Regions from separate parts of the Paraburkholderia sp. SIMBA_030 genome, predicted to be linked through region 1. Evidence: predicted binding sites of a transcription regulator. Region 1 holds the regulator's gene; each other region holds the start of a gene.
The links. The regulator HrcA, encoded in region 1, represses chaperone genes, less so after heat shock. The targets are predictions, from matches to a motif close to TTAGCACTCNNNNNNNNNGAGTGCTAA.
Positions count from the first base shown of each region.

Region 2: a site for HrcA is predicted at 3,980-4,006, ahead of rpoH (RNA polymerase sigma factor RpoH). Genes of this name have one in related genera too.
Region 3: a site for HrcA is predicted at 2,055-2,081, ahead of groES (co-chaperone GroES). Genes of this name have one in related genera too.

Region 1 is NZ_JAWRXB010000007.1:105,059-111,568, reverse strand. Features, by position in the region: gene dnaK (molecular chaperone DnaK) at 1-159, opposite strand, end outside; gene SB772_RS13825 (thioredoxin family protein) at 312-749, opposite strand; gene grpE (nucleotide exchange factor GrpE) at 785-1,375, opposite strand; gene SB772_RS13815 (hypothetical protein) at 1,374-1,607, shown strand; gene SB772_RS13810 (hypothetical protein) at 1,765-1,926, shown strand; gene SB772_RS13805 (RNA-binding S4 domain-containing protein) at 1,898-2,305, opposite strand; gene hemH (ferrochelatase) at 2,313-3,383, opposite strand; gene hrcA (heat-inducible transcriptional repressor HrcA) at 3,549-4,568, opposite strand; gene SB772_RS13790 (NAD kinase) at 4,884-5,786, shown strand; gene recN (DNA repair protein RecN) at 5,851-6,510, shown strand, end outside.
Region 2 is NZ_JAWRXB010000022.1:111,669-118,178, reverse strand. Features, by position in the region: gene ybiB (DNA-binding protein YbiB) at 29-1,000, shown strand; partial or broken gene SB772_RS31505 (2-isopropylmalate synthase) at 1,513-2,493, shown strand; gene SB772_RS31500 (nuclear transport factor 2 family protein) at 2,713-3,096, opposite strand; gene SB772_RS31495 (acyloxyacyl hydrolase) at 3,140-3,703, opposite strand; gene rpoH (RNA polymerase sigma factor RpoH) at 4,067-5,002, shown strand; gene cydP (cytochrome oxidase putative small subunit CydP) at 5,362-5,622, shown strand; gene SB772_RS31480 (cytochrome ubiquinol oxidase subunit I) at 5,612-6,510, shown strand, end outside.
Region 3 is NZ_JAWRXB010000007.1:261,522-268,031, reverse strand. Features, by position in the region: gene groL (chaperonin GroEL) at 1-1,639, opposite strand, end outside; gene groES (co-chaperone GroES) at 1,692-1,982, opposite strand; gene SB772_RS14480 (glycosyltransferase family 4 protein) at 2,352-3,536, shown strand; gene SB772_RS14475 (GNAT family N-acetyltransferase) at 3,569-4,573, opposite strand; gene SB772_RS14470 (GNAT family N-acetyltransferase) at 4,832-6,040, shown strand; gene SB772_RS14465 (hypothetical protein) at 6,409-6,510, opposite strand, start outside.

The sequences.
Region 1 (6,510 bases):
AGGCGCGCCGACGAGAATCTCGCCGTCTTCCATGTAAGCGATGATCGACGGCGTGGTGCGCGCGCCTTCCGAGTTCTCGATCACCTTGACCGAATTGCCTTCCATGATCGCCACGCACGAGTTGGTCGTGCCGAGGTCGATGCCGATGATTTTGCCCATTTTTACTAATCTCCTGACTTTGATCGCTGCGGGAAGCGCCTTTTTGCCCATCTGGCGGTAAGGCACTCCGCCCTCAATTCATACCTGCACTCAACATAAGTGCGTCCGCATCGTTTTCAAGACCTCTTTTACGATGCGGTCTTTAATTTTTTTCAATCGCTCGAACTTTTGCCGGTTTTGTCGCTACCTGGCGCACCGCCGCCGGCTGTAGCCGCCCGGATTTTTTCCCGCGCGGCCGCGACCGCCGCCTCGAACTGCCCAAGACCGTGCCAGCCGGTTGCCCGGCCGAGCCGCTTGCCCCGGTGGAAGAAGAACCATGTGGGCACGCCGTGAAGCATGAAACGGCGGCCCAGTTCGCGGTGCTCGTAGACGTTGCTGTGAAACCATCTGAGACCGAGCGCGCGAATCGCGTCCGGCTGCGCCAGCATTGCCTTTTTCGCGATCTCGCAGTTGAAGCAGTCGAGACCCCAGAAAAACACCACGGCCAGTTCATCCCCAGCCTCGGCCAGCCTGGCGTCGAACGACTCGGCGCTGAGTTCCACCATGTCGAACGCGGCAAACGCGGTTGCGTCGACGGGAATGTTGGCCATCACGGTGCGCGCCAGGGCGAAACGGTTTGTAACGCTTACTTCGGTGCCGCGACAGTCACGAGCGCCGGACGCAGAACGCGGTCGGCGATCACGAAACCCTTTTGCAGCACGGCGACCACCGTGTTCGGCTCCTGATCGGCCGGCACCATCGAAATAGCCTGATGGCGGTGCGGATCGAACTTCTCCCCGACCGGGTTCAGGGCGACGACGCGGCCCTTCTCCAGCGCGCCGGTGAGTTGGCGCAGCGTCAGTTCGACGCCCTCGCGGACCTTCTGCAGGTCGTCGGACGAGTGGGCAACCGCAGCCTCGAGGCTGTCGACCACAGGCAGCAGGTGCTCGGCGAAGCTTTCGATCGCGAACTTATGGGCCTTGGCTACATCTTCCTGAGCGCGGCGGCGCACGTTTTCGGTCTCGGCCTTGGCCCGCAGGAAGCTCTCCTGCAACTCCGCGATCCTCGCCTGGGCTTCGGCCAGCGCGGCCTCTATGTCCACTGCCGGCGAATCGGTGGCAGCAGCGGCGGTTGCCGCCGCGTCCTGCTGGGACGCTGCGGCCTCGGCGGCCTGGCGCTCGGTTTCGTCGGCGGGCGTGGGATTCTGGCTCGTCGGGTTCTCTTGCGTGTTTTCCATGTCGCTGAAAGTCGTCAAAAAAGTAAAAGCCAACGGTGGCGGCATCGAGCGAAACTGGCGCAGTTTGTGCGTTGCAAAAACGCGACAAGCAGCCGCCGCGCGCTACCGCGTATCGAGACGACAGATGGGGCCTGAAACAACCATTTCAAGCGGCTCGCCCGGAACTTTTCGAACCACCGATATGCGGCAGAAATGCCCGGTTACAACCATTATCGTGCCGCAATCAGATTGAGATTGAGTGCGCCCGACAAGTGGCCTATGCTCCATTAAAGCATCGGAAAAGACGCGTTAACCCTAATCTGATGCAAGCCTTTCCGACATTTTTGCAATTCCACCTGATTAGCCCGTTTCTATCGTGCATGTTCCTGCATGTTCCTGAGGGGAGTACCGTGAAACTGACCTTTGCAATATCGGTGGTCGCATTGGTACTGATAGCGGGCACCACGACCATCTGCATGTCCGGCGCCGTCAACGATCACACCACCGAGTACGGCGGTGTGCATGCGACGATGGAACAGCTGTTCAATCCCCACCTGAAAATTTGTCGATAATGCGCCGATCGCGTTTGGTCGGCCTGCCGTGCAAAACGGCGGCCGGCTCGCGATATGTCTTGCGCCGCTCCTGCTCGACCTGCCGCTTCACCTTGCTCTCTTCGGTTTCCGCATAAAGCGTCTGCGCGACGCTCGCCGGGCCACGCACGTCGCACACGCCCAGCACTTCCACCTGCCAGACCATCCGCTCGATCTCGATTTCGACCAGGTCGCCGACACGCACGTCCTTAGCCGGCTTGACGCTGGCGCCGCCGATGCGCACGTGCCCTTTGTCGACCGCATCCGCCGCGAGCGAGCGGGTCTTGAAGAAGCGCGCTGCCCAGAGCCATTTGTCGATGCGCAGCCTGGCGCCCGGTTCGGTTGAAACCCTGTAATTCATGAGTTACCTACGCCCCTGCCGTATGCGGCACAGGCACCGCCTGCACCGGCCAGCCTTGCAAATTCTGCGCGACGATCTCGCCTAATGCGGCAATCCATGCCTGCGAGGCGTTCACGCAGGGAATCCGGTGAAATTCCTTGCCGCCTGCATGCAGGAACTCGTCGCGCCCTTCCATGCCGATTTCCTCAATCGTTTCAAGGCAATCGGCGGTGAAGCCCGGACAGAACACGTCAGCCCGCTTCACTCCGGCCGAGCCCAGTTCCTTTAGCGTCGGCGCGGTGTACGGCTGCAGCCATTCGGCGTTGCCGAAACGCGACTGGAAGGTAATCCGGCATTCCACCGGCGTGAGTTCCAGCGCGTGCATTAACAATGCGCCGGTTTGCTGGCACTGCTCGTGGTACGGATCGCCGAGGTCGAGCGTGCGCTTGGGCACGCCATGAAAACTGAGTACCAGCCTGTCGCCCGCCGCGAAATCCGGGCGGCCGTGCTGATGCCAGTAATGGTGCACCTGCGCGGCCAGCGCGGCGATGTATGCCGGATGATCGGCATACTGGCGCACCGTGCGGATTTCCATTTGATTGCGCATCCGCTTGAGCGCTGAAAAAGCAGCGTCGAAAGCCGTGGCCGTGGTCGACGACGAATATTGCGGATACATCGGCACCAGCAGCACGCGCTCGGCGCCCGCGAGCTTCAACTGGTTCAGCATGGACGGAATGCCGGGCGTGCCGTAGCGCATCGCGTAGTCGACCAGCACCGTGTAGTCGTTCAATTGCAGCAGATGGCGCAAACCTTCCACCTGCTTCTCCGTGTACACACGCAGCGGCGAGCCTTCGGGCATCCAGACCGCCGCGTACTTCCTGGCCGACGCACGGCCTCGGGACGGCAGAATCAACAGCCGCAGGATCACCTGCCAGATCAAAGCGGGAATTTCGACCACGCGCGGGTCGGACAGGAACTGCGCCAGATAGCGGCGAACCGCGCGCGGCGTCGGCGCGTCGGGCGTGCCGAGATTGATCAGCAGCACGGCGACACGGTGCGACGTGGCGTTCTGCGAAGGCCGCTCGAGGTCGAAGCGCATAGGCAACAGGGATATCCGCTTGAGGCGGAAAGTCGGTTTCAGGTGGGATTCATTATAGCGGCGCGGTCCATTGCGGGGTTTGCCAGGACACCCTGGCCATTCGGCCGATTGGCAAGCCGCGCGCCGTCGCGCATCATTTGCGGCATGAACCGCGGTAGCCAATGCTTATTGCTGGCTGAGGGTCAGCGAAAGCAGGCGGGCGGTGATGTCGACAATCGGAATCACACGGTTGTAGGCCATGCGAGTCGGTCCGATCACGCCGAGCGTGCCGACGATCTTGCCGTTCACCTCGTACGGCGCGGTGACGACGCTCATTTCCTCGATCGGCACGAGATTCGACTCGCCGCCGATGAAAATCTGCACGCCCTGGGCGTGACTCGACACATCGAGCAACTGAAGGAGGCTGGTTTTTTGGTCGAACACATCGAACAGCTTGCGCAACCGCGCCATGTCCGACGACAGGTCGGCGACCTCGAGCAAATTGCGTTCGCCGGAGATCAGCACGGTCTCGCCGGTGTCGGATTCGTCGGTGCTGGCCGTGACGGCGGCATGCATCAGCGTGGTCATGTCGCCGCGCAGCTCGTCGATTTCTTCGCGCAGGCGCCGGCGCACGTCGTCGAACGACAGGCCCGCAAAGTGTGCATTGATGTAATTGGAGGCTTCAACCAGTTGCGACGGAGAGAAGTCGCGCTGGGTCGCCATGATGCGGTTTTGCACGTCGCCTTCGGGGGTCACGATGATCAGCAGGATGCGCTTGTCGGACAGGCGCATGAACTCGATCTGCTTGAACACGTGGCTGCGCCGCGGCGTCAGCACCACGCCGGCGAACTGCGACAGGTTGGACAGCACGCTGGCCGCCGCCGCGACGATTTTCTGCGGCTCGCCGGCCTGCAGCGTAGTCTTCACGGTACGGGTAACGGCCTCCTCGTCGGCGGCGGATTCTACGGTCAGCATGGTGTCGACGAACAGCCGGTAGCCGCGCGGCGTAGGAATGCGGCCCGCGGAAGTGTGCGGACTGATCACGAGCCCCAGGTCCTCGAGATCGGACATCACGTTGCGGATCGTCGCCGGACTCAGTTCGAGGCCGGAATAGCGTGACAACGTCCGCGAGCCGACCGGCTGACCTTCGGCGATGTAGCGCTCGATCAGCGTTTTGAGGAGGGTTTGTGCGCGGGGATCTAGCATGACGGAAAATTTTAGCTCAATGACACGACTATCGCGAGCGCTAACGGCGCCGACCGCGCCAGGCACTGCCCAGCGCGCCGCCGGTTGGCGGCGCGGCGCTTTGCATCGGCTCCGGCACTTCGCCCAGCGCCTTGCCAGCAGCCCTTCCGGCCAATCCACCCGTGGCACGCTGCCAGGCCACATCCCGCACACGTGTCATCAAGGCTTCACCATTCTAACGATAATCGTGCAACGCGCTGGCAGGCCACGTTGGCCGGCCCGTTACCGGGTCTGTCTGCGGTTCTTTTCAAACCCTACCTATGGTGTAATGCCGGCATGCAAGTGACCAGCCAGTTCAAGACCGTCGCGCTCGTCGGGCGCAGCAATACGCCGGGCATCGGCGAGCCGCTGACCGCGCTCGCCTCGTGCATCGCGAGGCGCGGCTTCGACGTCGTGTTCGAAGCGGAAACCGCCGCCGAAATCGGCGTCACCGACTATCCGGCGCTGCGTCCCGCCGAGATCGGCGCGCGCGCCGACGTCGCGGTGGTGCTCGGCGGCGACGGCACGATGCTCGGCATCGGCCGCCAGCTTGCGCCGTACCGCACGCCGCTGATCGGCATCAACCACGGGCGGCTCGGCTTCATCACCGACATCCCGATCTCCGACATGAGCGAGATCGTGCCGCAAATGCTGTCCGGCAACTTCGAACGCGAAGAACGCATGCTGCTCGAGGCACGCATCATGCGCGGCGGCAACCCGATCTACCACGCGCTGGCCTTCAACGACGTGGTGGTCAACCGCAGCGGCTTTTCGGGGATGGCGGAGCTGCACGTGTCGGTGGACGGACGCTTCATGTACAACCAGCGTTCGGACGGCCTGATCGTCGCCACGCCCACCGGTTCGACCGCCTACGCATTGTCGTCGCAAGGGCCGATCCTGCATCCGCAACTGCAAGGCATCGTGCTGGTGCCGATCGCGCCGCACGCGCTGTCGAACCGGCCGATCGTGCTGCCGGACGACTCGAAGGTCAGCATCCAGATCGTTTCGGGCCGCGAAGTGAACGTCAATTTCGACATGCAGTCGTTCACCTCGCTCGAACTGAGCGACACGATCGAAGTGCGCCGCTCGCGTCATACGGTGCCGATGCTGCATCCGGTCGGCTATAGCCATTACGCGACGCTGCGCAAGAAGCTGCACTGGAACGAATACCCGTCGCACGAAGAAGATTGCGAGCCCTGAGCGGACCCGAACCAACCGGCATGACCGCCGCGGCCAGAAACTTTAAGCTCATCAGACGACCTCCATGCTTCGCCACCTCTCGATACGCGACTTCGTCATCGTCGCCGCGCTCGATCTCGAATTCGACAGCGGCTTCACTGTTTTCTCCGGCGAGACCGGCGCCGGCAAGTCGATCCTGATCGACGCGCTGGCGCTCGCGCTCGGCGCACGCGCCGACGCGAGCGTGGTGCGCACCGGCGAGAGCCGCGCCGACATCACCGCCGAGTTCGAGACGCATGCGCAAGTCGAGCAATGGCTCGACGAACAGGCGCTCGGCGCAGCGGCCGATGACGGCCATCACGGCGGCACCGTGATGCTGCGGCGCGTGGTGGATGTGAACGGCCGCTCGCGGGCGTTCATCAACGGCACGGCGGCCACGCTCACGCAGTTGCGTGAAGTCGGCGAGATGCTGGTGGATATCCATGGGCAGCATGCGCACCAGTTGCTGATGCGCCCGGACGCGCAACGCGAGCTGTTCGACACGCACGCCGGTCTCGCCGAAACCGCGGCAACCGTGACGCGTGCGTGGCGCACGTGGCGCGACAAGGTTCAGGCCGTCGAGCACGCGCAAACCCGCGACCGCGAATTGCAGCTCGAACGCGAGCGCCTCGCCTGGCAGCTCACCGAACTGGACAAACTTGCGCCGCAGCCGGGCGAGTGGGAAGAGGTCAACGCCGAGCACCGG
Region 2 (6,510 bases), on a different contig from region 1:
CACGCCCCCCCACGTCCCACTGAGCCCGATGACTGACTCCGTCGATACCGCCATCCCCTTCCCCTGCGCCCGCTTCATCAAGGAAATCGGCCGCGGCCCGAACGGCGCCCGCGCACTGAGCGCCGACGATACCCGCTCGCTCTATGGCGCAATGCTCGACGGCCGCGTGTCCGACCTCGAACTCGGCGCGGTGCTGCTCGCCTATCGCGTGAAGGGCGAAACAGCCGACGAACTCGCCGCGATGCTGGCCGGCGCGCACGCATCGTTCGAACCGATTCAGTTGCCGCACGGCGCGTTCCGGCCCGTTTCGATCCCGACTTACAACGGCGCGCGCAAACAGCCGAATCTCGTCCCGCTGCTGGCGTTGCTGCTGGCGCGCGAAGGCGTGCCGGTGCTGGTGCACGGCGTCACCGAAGATCCTGGCCGCGTGACGAGCGCTGAGATCTTCACGCATCTGCACATTCCGCACGCGCAAAACCACGCGGATATCGAAGATGGTCTCGCGGAGCGGCGTCTCGCGTTCGCGCCGATCGGCGTGCTCGCGCCCAAGCTCGCGCGGCTCCTTGCTTTGCGTCGCCGGATGGGCGTGCGCAATTCGACGCATACGCTCGTAAAGATCTTGCAGCCGTTCGCGCCCGCCGGCCTGCGGCTCGTGAACTACACGCATCCGCCGTATCGAGACAGTCTGACGCAACTGTTCAGCACGCATCCGGACGCCGCGGCAGGCGGCGCCCTGCTTGCGCGCGGCACCGAAGGCGAAGCGGTAGCCGACACGCGGCGTCAGGTGCAGGTCGACTGGCTGCACGATGGCATCTGCGAAACGCGCGTGCCGCACGAGCGTTCGTCGCCCGATGCGCCTGAAGTCGAGTTGCCTGAAGCGCGCGACGCTCCGACCACGGCCGCATGGATCGACGCCGTGCTGCGTGGTGAAGCGCCGGTGCCGAGCGCAATTTCGCGGCAAGTCGAACTGATCGTGGACGTCGCGAAAACGCCTGTGTGACAGGCGTTGCGCGACCACGACGTGGTCTTTACAGCGGCTCTCGCTGCGGAAAACATAAAGACCGCCGGTTGACACGGTGCTGCCCGCTGTCATACATTCGACCCATGCGTTCCCTTCCGAACACCCTCCGAATTACCTCCGGCCGCCTGGCGCGGCCCCTATCGCTACGTCTAGCGTAAGTCAGGCATAGCGCCGCGCGTTGGCAGCTCAGGTTGCTCAAAGCGCGGTCTTCAAGGCAGTTCCTCGCCGTTACCGTTTCACCCCCGACCGTAGTTCTTCACAACCAGTAGTCGTTTGCATTCGTCCGTTTACCGTTCGGACGAATCGCGAGGGTCAAATGCATACCGCATGGGCATCATCCACGTCCGTTTTCGTCGTCGCCATGACGTTTTTCGTTCGCGCCCGTTCGTTGTTGCCGCTAGCGATCGGCTGGCGGCCCGTGCACCTGTGGCAGCCCGCCAGCCGCTCGACGCCACATCCTTTCGCATACGGCAAAACGAACGAGGCTCATCATGTTGCACAATCCCGCTGAAAAATACCGTCCCTTTCCCGCCGTGCGCCTGACCGGCCGAAAATGGCCTGGCCGCACGATCAACCAGGCGCCGATCTGGATGAGCACCGATCTGCGCGATGGCAATCAAGCGCTGATCGAACCGATGAACGCCGCGCAAAAGCTCGAATTCTTCGACATGCTGGTGGCGATCGGCTTCAAGGAAATCGAGGTCGGCTTTCCGTCGGCCTCGCAAACCGACTTCGATTTCGTGCGCACGCTGATCGACGAACAGCGCATTCCCGACGATGTGACCATCGAAGTATTCGTGCCGGCGCGCGCCGGGTTGATCGCGCGGACATTCGAATCGCTCGAAGGCGCACCACGCGCGATCGTGCATCTGTACAACGCAATCTGTCCGTCGTTTCGCAAGATCGTCTTCAACCAGTCGAAGGATGAAATCAAGGCGCTGGCCGTCGAAGCCACGCGCGTCATCAAAGAGCATGCGCAGGCGCGGCCCGCCACGCGCTGGACGTTCCAGTATTCGCCGGAAACCTTCAACATGGCCGAGCTCCCCTTCGCGCGCGAAGTGTGCGATGCGGTGGCGCAGACGTGGCGGCCCACGCGCGATCACAAGATGATCGTCAACCTGCCCGCGAGCGTCGAAGCCGCGACGCCGAACGTGTTCGCCGATCAGATCGAATGGATGGACCGCAACCTCGGCTACCGCGACAGCATCGTACTGTCGGTGCATCCGCATAACGATCGGGGCACCGCGGTGGCCGCGGCGGAACTCGCGCTGCTGGCGGGTGCGGACCGCATCGAAGGGTGTTTGTTCGGCAACGGCGAGCGCACCGGCAACGTGGATCTCGTAACGCTCGCGATGAACCTCTATACGCAAGGCATCGACCCGGGCCTCGATTTCACCGATATCGATGCACTGCGACGCATGGTCGAGCGCTGCAACCAGATTCCGGTGCATCCACGCCATCCGTATGCCGGCGTTCAGTCAGGGAAAGCTGTCATGGTGGAAGGCACGCCGGCCGTGCCCGATTCGGTGGACCCGGATCACGCGTTATCGACGGAAGTGGACCACTGCGTGGCGGCCTGACACGGCCTCACGTTGCGCCAGGCGCGGCACACCCCACCCGCGCCTCGTTGCCGGCCGCTCACCAGGCGCAACCGGCGAAACGCGGCGAGCTCACGAGGCTCGCCCGACGGCTCACTCGATCGCGCAACGCGTCGCCTGCCAGGCAATCAGGCGCCATTGCCCATCTTCCTGCGTATGAATCGCCGTGTACGCAATCGGAAACAGCAACGCCCCGTTATTCGCTTCCATCTCGATCAGCGCCCGCCCGGTGACGACGCAGGTCTCTCGCCCGACCGGCAGCACCTCTTGCGACTGCACCTCGATCTGCCGATAGCGGCGGCGCCCTGCTGTAATGCCGTCGATGAACTGCCGCTTCGTTTCGCGCTTGCCGTTCGTGTGGACATAGCTCACGTTCTCCGCGAGCAGCGTATCGAGCAACGGCCCGTCGCCGTCGACCATCGCGCGAAAGCGCTCGCGCTCGAGCCCGCGAATCGCTTCGATCATTTTTGCCGCCATTGCTCAGCCCCTCGCACCGACGCGCCGGACGTGGCCACGGTCGTCAGAAGTTATATTGCAAATATAGCTGGCTGAAATTTATACCAGGATTCGGCTCTTTGATACCGCCATTGGAAATATGCTGGAACCGGTAGCCCGCCTGATACTGCTGGTGACTGCCGAATTGCACGCCGACGCCCGCCATGTTGGCGAACTGGAAGGCCGTCCCAAGGCTGAACGATGTAGAAGTTCTGGGGCTCGACAGCAACCGGATGCCGGTACCTACTTCGATATAAGGGCGGATCGAGCCTGAACCCTTGATGAAACGTATGATCGGACTCACGCCGATTTCGCCGATGTCGCTGTGGACGTCCCCTTCGTTCGTATGCCACCAGGCCAGGTGCGCCTCGCCGATCAGCGAGAAGTGCCAGTCGCCGATCTGCCACCACGTCAGATTCGGGTCCCAGACGAAGCCGAGATCCAACTTTTTGACGTGCTTATCTGCCACGCCCGCGGTAACTTGCACACCGAACTGGTCGGCGGCGGCCAATCCCGACATCCCAAACAACGCAGCCGCAGAAGCGACTTTTAGAACCAGACCACGCAAAGCATTTTTCTTGTTTTTCATCGAACACCCAAAGCTATGGTCGAACGTTGATGATGTTTTGCAGTTTTGCCTATTCTAAATATAAATCGGATCTAGCAATTCGTATGAATAAACCTAAATTTTTGCAATTAGTCACTTCGATTCGAGAAAAAATCGGTCATTTATAAGCATGAAGACGACTTGCTAGGTAAATTCTACGGCTTGCACACAATCGGAGACGGAAGCGTATCGCGACTATTGAATTCCAAACTTCAATAGCAAAATACGGAACCTGGATGACCCTACGCCCTCTAAGTATTAGCACTCGGGAATTCAGAGTGCTAACATCCAACGCTGGAGTCGATCCCTGACCACGCTTTTGTCTGATTCCAAAGGAGTTTCTACGTGAGCCATGCAATGACCCTTCCGAATACTCTGAGCCCGTTGTCGGCTAAGGCCGCTTCGGCAGGTGCACTGGCGCTCTCGCATTCCTCGCTGCTGCCCGGTCAACTGGGCAATATCGACGCCTACATCCAGGCCGTAAATCGGATTCCGATGCTGACGCCGGCGGAAGAACGCCAGTTCGCCACCGAATTTCGCGAGCAGGACAATCTCGAGTCCGCGCGCCGTCTCGTCCTGTCGCATCTGCGGCTGGTCGTGTCGATCGCGCGCAACTATCTCGGGTATGGCCTGCCGCATGCCGACCTGATCCAGGAAGGCAATATCGGCCTGATGAAGGCCGTGAAGCGCTTCGACCCGGAGCAGAACGTGCGCCTCGTGTCGTACGCGATGCACTGGATCAAGGCCGAGATCCACGAATACATTCTGCGCAACTGGCGCATGGTGAAGGTCGCCACCACCAAAGCGCAGCGCAAGCTGTTCTTCAACCTGCGCAGCCACAAGCAGGGCTTGGGCGCGTTCACGCCGGACGAGATCGAAGGTCTCGCCAAAGAACTGAACGTGAAGCGCGAAGAAGTCGCCGAGATGGAAACGCGGCTGTCCGGCGGCGATATCGCGCTGGAAGGACAGGTCGAAGACGGTGAAGAGTCGTACGCGCCGATCGCCTATCTGGCCGACTCGCATAGCGAGCCGACCGCCGTGCTGGCTTCGCGTCAGCGCGACAAGCTGCAAAGCGACGGCATCGCCAGCGCGCTGGAATCGCTGGACGCCCGTAGCCGCCGCATCATCGAGGCACGCTGGCTGCATGTGGAAGACGACGGCTCGGGTGGCTCGACGCTGCACGAACTGGCAGACGAATTTGGCGTGTCGGCGGAACGTATTCGCCAGATCGAGGCGAGCGCAATGAAGAAGATGCGCGGTGCACTGGCCGAATATTCGTAACACATAAGAACATTCAGAGCGCCGGTTTGCCCGGCGCGATGTTTGGTCGCAAAGCCCTGCCCTCGCAAGACGGCAGGGCTTTTTTCTGCCCGCGCGCCGGCGCGTTCGTCCACGCGCGAACTCACGTGCGAACTCACGCGCAAACTCACAACGAACACGCCCACCAAGCGTGCTTTTCTTGACGTATCACAAAGCTCATAGCAATACTGCCTCAATGGGGTGATGCTCGCGACCCAATGCCGCAGTGCTGACTCACGCGTGCACGGTCACTGCTCCTAGAATCGGGTTGCACTCGCCAGACCGCGGAAGCGGCCTGGTTCCAGCCGGAATCACCGGCGTGAAGTCGCTTTCGACCGATCATGACCATAGCCCTCAATCGCAATAACACCCCCCGTCCGAGCCTGCGCAAGCGGCTCGCCGGCTGGGTGCGCGGTCCGACGCTGGCGCGGGATATCGCTATCGTCCTCGCCATCAAATTCGCATTGCTGATGGCGCTCAAATATACGTTCTTCAATCATCCGCAGGCGGAGCATATGTCGCTGCCGCCTGAGCAAGTCGCGCAGGCGCTGCTTGCGGTGCCTGCCTCGCATCCGTCCCAAGGTGAACAACATGCCCGTTAGCGAAGTCGTAGAACTGTCGCGCCTCCAGTTCGCCATCACGGCGCTTTATCACTTTCTGTTCGTGCCGCTCACGCTCGGCCTGTCCTGGTTGCTGGTGATCATGGAATCGGTCTACGTGATGACCGGCAAGCAAATCTACAAGGACATGACCCAATTCTGGGGGAAACTGTTCGGCATCAACTTTGCGATGGGCGTCACCACGGGCCTGACGCTCGAATTCCAGTTCGGCACCAACTGGTCGTACTACTCGCACTACGTCGGCGATATTTTCGGCGTGCCGCTGGCTGTCGAAGGCCTGATGGCGTTCTTCCTCGAGTCGACGTTCGTCGGACTGTTCTTTTTCGGCTGGAAGCGGCTCTCGAAAGTGCAGCACGTGATCGTCACATTCCTCGTCGCACTCGGCTCGAACCTGTCCGCGCTGTGGATTCTGGTGGCCAACGGCTGGATGAACAATCCGGTCGGCGCCGAATTCAACTATCAGACGATGCGCATGGAACTCGACAGCATCTTCTCGGTGCTGTTCAACCCGGTCGCGCAGGTCAAGTTCGTGCACACCGTATCGGCCGGTTATGTGACGGCGTCGATGTTCGTGCTCGGCGTATCGTCGTGGTATCTGCTCAAGCGCCGCGATACCGAATTCGCGTTGCGCTCGTTTGCGATCGCCGCGGGTTTCGGCCTCGCGTCGACGCTGTGCGTGATCGTGCTCGGCGACGAATCCGGCTACCGAACCGGCGAAGTTCAGCAGGTGAAGCTGGCCGCGATCGAATCCGAATGGGAGACGGCGCCCGCCCCCGCACCATTCACGATCTTCGGCATTCCGAATCAGAAGGAAGAACGCACCGACTACGCAATCCGGATTCCGTATGCGCTCGGCCTCATCGCAACACG
Region 3 (6,510 bases), 160 kb from region 1:
ACATGTCCATGCCCATGCCGCCCATGCCGCCGGGCATGCCGCCGCCCATCGGAGCATCTTCCTTCGGCAGTTCGCACACAGCTGCGTCGGTGGTCAACAGCAGGCCTGCGACCGAAGCTGCGTTTTGCAGCGCCGTGCGCGTCACCTTCGTCGGGTCCACGACACCTGCGTCAACCAGGTCGACGTACTCGCCGGTTGCCGCGTTGTAGCCGAAGTTGCCCTTGCCGGCTGCAACTGCTGCCACCACGACGCTGGCCTCTTCGCCGCCGTTCGTGACGATCTGGCGCAGCGGCTCTTCCATCGCGCGCAGCACGATCTTGATACCTGCGTCCTGATCGGCGTTAGCGCCCTTCAGGCCGGCGATTGCCGTACGTGCGCGGATCAGTGCGACGCCGCCGCCAGCAACGATGCCTTCTTCCACAGCTGCGCGCGTTGCGTGCAGTGCGTCTTCGACACGTGCCTTCTTTTCCTTCATTTCGACTTCGGTCGCAGCGCCGACCTTGATCACTGCAACACCGCCTGCCAGCTTGGCAACGCGCTCTTGCAGCTTTTCACGGTCGTAGTCCGACGTAGCTTCTTCGATTTGCGTGCGAACTTGCTTCACACGTGCTTCGATGTTTGCAGCTTCGCCAGCGCCGTCGATGATCGTGGTATTTTCCTTGCCCACTTCGATACGCTTCGCCTGGCCCAGTTCAGCCAGCGTTGCCTTTTCGAGCGTCAGGCCGGTTTCTTCAGCGATGACTTGACCGCCGGTCAGGATCGCGATGTCTTCCAGCATGGCCTTACGGCGATCGCCGAAGCCCGGAGCCTTCACAGCCACCGTCTTCAGGATGCCGCGGATGTTGTTCACCACCAGCGTAGCCAGCGCTTCGCCTTCGACGTCTTCCGCGATGATCAGCAGCGGACGGCCAGCCTTGGCGACCTGTTCCAGTACCGGCAGCAGATCGCGGATGTTCGACACCTTCTTGTCGTGCAGCAGCACGAACGGGTTCTCGAGCACGGCAACTTGCTTGTCCGGGTTGTTGATGAAGTACGGCGACAGATAGCCGCGGTCGAATTGCATACCTTCGACAACGTCCAGTTCGTCTTGCAACGACTTGCCGTCTTCAACCGTGATCACGCCTTCCTTGCCGACCTTGTCCATCGCTTCAGCGATACGGTCGCCGATCGACGAATCGCTGTTCGCCGAGATCGCGCCGACTTGAGCGATTTCCTTGTTGGTCGTGCACGGCTTGCTGATCTTGCGCAGTTCTTCGATAGCGGCCGTCACAGCCTTGTCGATACCGCGCTTCAGATCCATCGGGTTCATGCCCGATGCAACATACTTCATGCCTTCGCGAACGATCGACTGAGCCAGAACCGTTGCGGTCGTGGTGCCGTCGCCTGCGTTGTCGCTGGTCTTGGAAGCCACTTCCTTGACCATTTGTGCGCCCATGTTCTGGAGCTTGTCTTTCAGTTCGATTTCTTTTGCGACCGAAACACCATCCTTGGTGACCGTCGGGCCGCCGAAGCTGCGTTCCAGGACCACATTGCGACCCTTCGGGCCCAGCGTGACCTTCACAGCGTTCGCGAGGATGTTCACGCCTTCAACCATCTTGGCACGGGCGGAATCACCGAATACGACGTCTTTAGCTGCCATCTTCTAACTCCTTGAATTCTTGGGATATAACCGGGGAAGTAGCGCTTGGCGCTTACTTCTGCACCACGGCCATGATGTCTTCTTCGCGCATCACCAGCAGTTCGTTGCCGTCGACCTTGACGGTCTGGCCTGCGTACTTGCCGAACAGGACGCGGTCACCAACCTTCACGTCGAGCGCGATTTGTGCGCCCTTGTCGTCACGCTTGCCCGGGCCGACTGCCAGAATTTCGCCTTGATCCGGCTTTTCTGCTGCGGCTTCGGGGATCACGATGCCCGACGCGGTCTTGGTTTCTTGATCCAGACGTTTGACGATCACGCGATCATGCAAAGGACGAAGGTTCATACATACTCCTCTCTTGATTGAGACTGAAGAACGCTGAGAAAACCCAGTTGGCTAAGCCAACCGGCGATGTTGTTAGCACTCTCGTGCAGCGAGTGCTAATTATATGGACGCGCGGTGACAAATTCAAGAAGGGATGTGGGGCTGGTGGCAGCGGTTTTCGCGACTTCAGGGAAAACCCTATCATTCCGTCGCTGACATAAGGCCGCCCAGATCACGTCGACGGTCAATGGGCAGCCCATCGTCGATCGCAATCCCGTGCCGCCGCCGTCTTGTGTTGCGAGAGTACCGCAAGGCGGCTCGGGCACGGCGATTGCTGCACATGCAGCTGACGCCGCCCCTGTCGCTCCACTACCGTACTTTTGCGTTCCAATGCGTCTACTTTTCGTCATCGGCAACCTGAGCGACTATCACGTTCCTCGATACGAGGCGCTGGCAAAACTTGCAGCCGCCCGCGGGCATCAAGTTTCGCTCGTCGAAGTATTCGGAAAATCCGGCGTTTATCGCTTTCCACAAGAGCGCCGCGCCGCATTCTTTCAGGGCTCGCCGGCGAACGCCGTCACGTTGGTCGAAGATGCCGGCGAGGCGGATCGTCAATGGTCGCGCGTCGGCACTGGATTACTCACGGCGCTACGTCGATTCGAGCCCGATGTCGCCGTAACGCTTGGCTACAACACGTACTATTCGATCTTCCTGTTGCTGCTAAAGGGTCTGACAAAACGCTTCCCACTGATCTACATGTCGGACTCGAAAGCCGATGACGGTAAGCGATACGCGCTCAAGGAACGCTTGAAGCGGGTGCTCGTCTCGGAATTCGACGCGGCCTTGGTCGCCGGCGAGAGACACCGCGCTTACGCGCAATCGCTGGGTATTCCGATGACTCGATCGCGAATCGGCTTCGACGTGATCGACGTCGATTATTTTTCGGCCGCCTCCCGTGCGGCCCTGGCGAGCGCGTCGACGCTTCGAGGCAGCTTCGGCCTTCCTGCGCGCTACATGGTTTGCGTCAGCCGGTTCGTCAAGCGCAAGAATATCGATCTGCTGATCGAGGCCTTCTGGCGCTCAGGCGTGCATGCAGCGGGACTCTCTCTCGTGCTGGTGGGACAAGGCCCATGCAGCGCAGAAATCCGCAAGGCAATCGCTCAGCGGGACATGAACGATCGCGTAAAGATACTCGGTTGCGTCGCGAACCGGGACATGCCGGCCATCTATTCGCTTGCGGAGTTTGCCGTGCTCGCGAGCGCGTTCGATCAGTGGGGACTTTGCATTAGCGAGGCGTTCGCCGCCGGCAAGCCCGCGATCGTGACCCGCACCTGCGGCGTGGCAAACGAACTGGTGCTGGACGGTATAAACGGCTTCATCGTCGAGCCGGGCGACGTCCCGGCTTTGGCGGACCGGATCGCGCGACTGGCCGCGGATGACGCGTTGCGCGAGCGATTCTCGCAGAATGCCGCATCGTCGATCCGTCGCTGGACGCCCATGCTCTTCGCGACGAACGTCCTCGGCCTCGCCGAGTCGCTTGCCGGAGCAGCGACGTGCGCTCGCACGCCGGCGTAGAGACAGGGAAGATGCGGCTTTCAGTTCAGCGCTCACAAGTAAGGCGCAAAAGATTCGCCCGCTTTTGCCGCAACTGTGCGCTTGAGCGTTCTCGCGACCGAGTACACCATGCCCGAGAGTTCGACCCCGAGCCGTTGCTTGAGCGATCCACCGAAGCCGTTCAGGAAATTGAAGGTGGAGACACAGGAAAAGCCGTCGAAATCAAACGTGAGATGGCGGTTGATCGCATCCTGGATTGCCGTCCAAAGCAGGAGACTGATCGCTCCATTGTGCGAGCCCTGTGCGCGCGTCGACAGCAGGAAGTACATCGTCTCACGATCCCAGACGAGACCGATAGCGCCAGCCAACCGCCCGCCGCGATCATAAGCGCCGAGCAGACAACCGGCCCGGTGCTCGACAAACGCACGTATGAGTGCCTCCATTACGGCGATTCCGTAGGCGTTCTCGCGCGATTGCGACGCGAGATTCGCTTCATAGAAGTTCAGGAATTGCTTCGGTGCCTCAATCGGCGCGACTTTCAGCGTTTCAGCGGCGCTGCGGATCACGTTTCGTGTCTTGCAGTGCATGCGTGCCCACAGGTCGGCTGTGTTGCAAAGCGGCGAGACCTGAAACGTGTACCGGGCGGAAACCGTGAAGCCGTGCAACGCGAAGGCGAGCGCGTCTTGCACGTGATAGTCGAACACCTGAAAGAAGCTGTCGACACGAGGCAGCTGTTCAATGATTTGCGACGTAACATGCAGCCGGTGACGAAATTCGTGTGCGGGCTCGAGTCCCATCGGCTTGATGACGGGTCCCAGCGTCCGCGTCAGAGGCGGCAGGCGTGAGACGCGCCAGATCCCCTTGTGGGCGACGTAATAAGGCATCTCGCCCAGCAACTGGTTGCCGTGCACGACGCTCGCCTTTCCCCAGTGGCCACCGGTCGCGACGTCGAGCCACCAGGGCTCATGAAATATCGAAATGGGCGTCGAACACTCGGAGCGCAGCGATGCGTCCGCTCCCGTCGACACGACGGTCCGAGCGCGGATCGGGGAATCCATTACTACCTGCTCGTCATATACGCTCATCGACGTCCCACCTGCGCGCGGCTCTCGACTCGGTAATAGAGCACCGCAAGCCGCATGCCGGACGGCATGCGCAATCCGTGGCGCAGTTCCGCGATTCATGGGTACGACTATTGCTCGCAAAAGTGGGTAATGCTTGCACGCAAGTCTTACAAACCAAGCACGCCGGGATCATTGTCCGGAGCCCGGGAATTGCAAGTCGGTTAGCCGAAAATCAAAGGTAGGAGAAATGATATGAACAAGCCAGGGCTTCTCTTGCCGGGAGCGCCGGCAGTGAAATGGACGAGCCCATGGACGGAAGCGCCGCTCACGAACGAAGTTCGGGAAATTGAATCTCTCGCGACGTTGACGTCATTGCGCGAAGCGTGGCGCGCGCTCTCTGCCAATGCCGACGACTGTCCTGGGCATATGACATTCGAGTATTGCGAGCTAGCTGCATCGCATGCATTGGCAAAAGGTGAAAGCGTCAGTGTGGCGATGGTGTACGGCGATCGGTCGTTGCTCGCGTTGTGGCCCGTTTCGGTCGTCCGGCGTGGTCTCGTGCGGGTTGCGAGGGGGCTGACCTGCGGGACCGGCGAAGAGTACGGGCAACCGCTCGTCAGAGCCGGCGCAAACCGCGCCGTCTACGCCGCTGCAGTCGCAGCGATCAGGCAGGTCGATGCGGACATTCTGGAGATCCCGCTCGTGCGTCGCGGCAGCGTGTTGCAGGAGGCGCTCGATGCCCTTCCGCAGTCCTGGGTGCTCGCGCGGGTGCCTGCACGGTGGCGTGTCCTGCCCGGGTTTTCGATCGTGCTGCGAGACGTTCCGCGGTGGAGCGACTTCGTATCGACGCTGCCGAAGTCGCTTCGCAGCACCTTGCGATATCGGCACAAACGGCTCGAAGCACAAGGCCACCCTGAATTCGGCTGGTGTCGAACGGTATCGGACGCCGTCGCGGTTCTAAGCTGGCTATTCGACATGAAACGCCGTTGGGCCGCGCGTCGCGGCGTGAGCGTTTCCTACTTGAGGGACGCTCGAGTGCGGGATTTCTTTATCGAACTGGCGCGGCGCACGGATCTCTCGACGGTTCCGCTCGTCGCCTTCGTGAAGGTGGAAGGCGTTCCTGTCGCCGCGTCGGTCAACCTGGTGGGGTCCCGCACCGTCGAAGGGTTCGTAACGACATACGACGAGGCATTTGCCAGGTGTTCGGTCGGCGCCCTGCTTGCGGAGTTCCTCGTTAAATGGTCTCACGCCAACGGTCGCGATTTCGATTTTCGTCCCCTCTACGCCGAATACAAAGCGAACTGGGCGAATCGGCGCACATGGCACGAAACACACGTCGTCATGCTTCGCACGCGAGGGCGTCTGGCAGAATTTTCATTGTTGTTCGGGCAACTCCTTCGGGTGCAGCGAAAGTGCTCGGAATTCGCGGTTCGTTTGCTCAAGGGCACGCATGGAGCTTAAAAAAACCCGGCACTGAACTCCACGCCTGGGGATATCCCCTACCAATTGCGTCGATCCGCACGCGAACTAACAAATATGTCCTGATTCGACTGAAGGATGGCGTTTATGCGCGCTATCCGGCACATTGCGTCGCCAAAGAGCGGTGTTACGCTGAACAGGCAGCCTGCGCGTTCGTGAGCCGCCTTTCAGCGGCGAGTTCGGCTGCCATGAGACATACCTGCGAAAAGCGGCGACTGGACAGCCCGAGATCGCCGAAACGTCGCTGTGGGAGCGTCTGCGATGGGACACAGAATAACGATCGGTTTAATGCTGCTGTTGTTAAGCAGTGCTGCTCAGGCGTGGATGCCGGCGATATATCCGATTCGAAGTCAGAGCCCGTACGAGCGCAGCATCGACACGGCGATGTGCTTTGCCACCGCCAACAAGCAGACGAAAATCAACATCGCCCACGAATCGCAAATTCCGCCGCG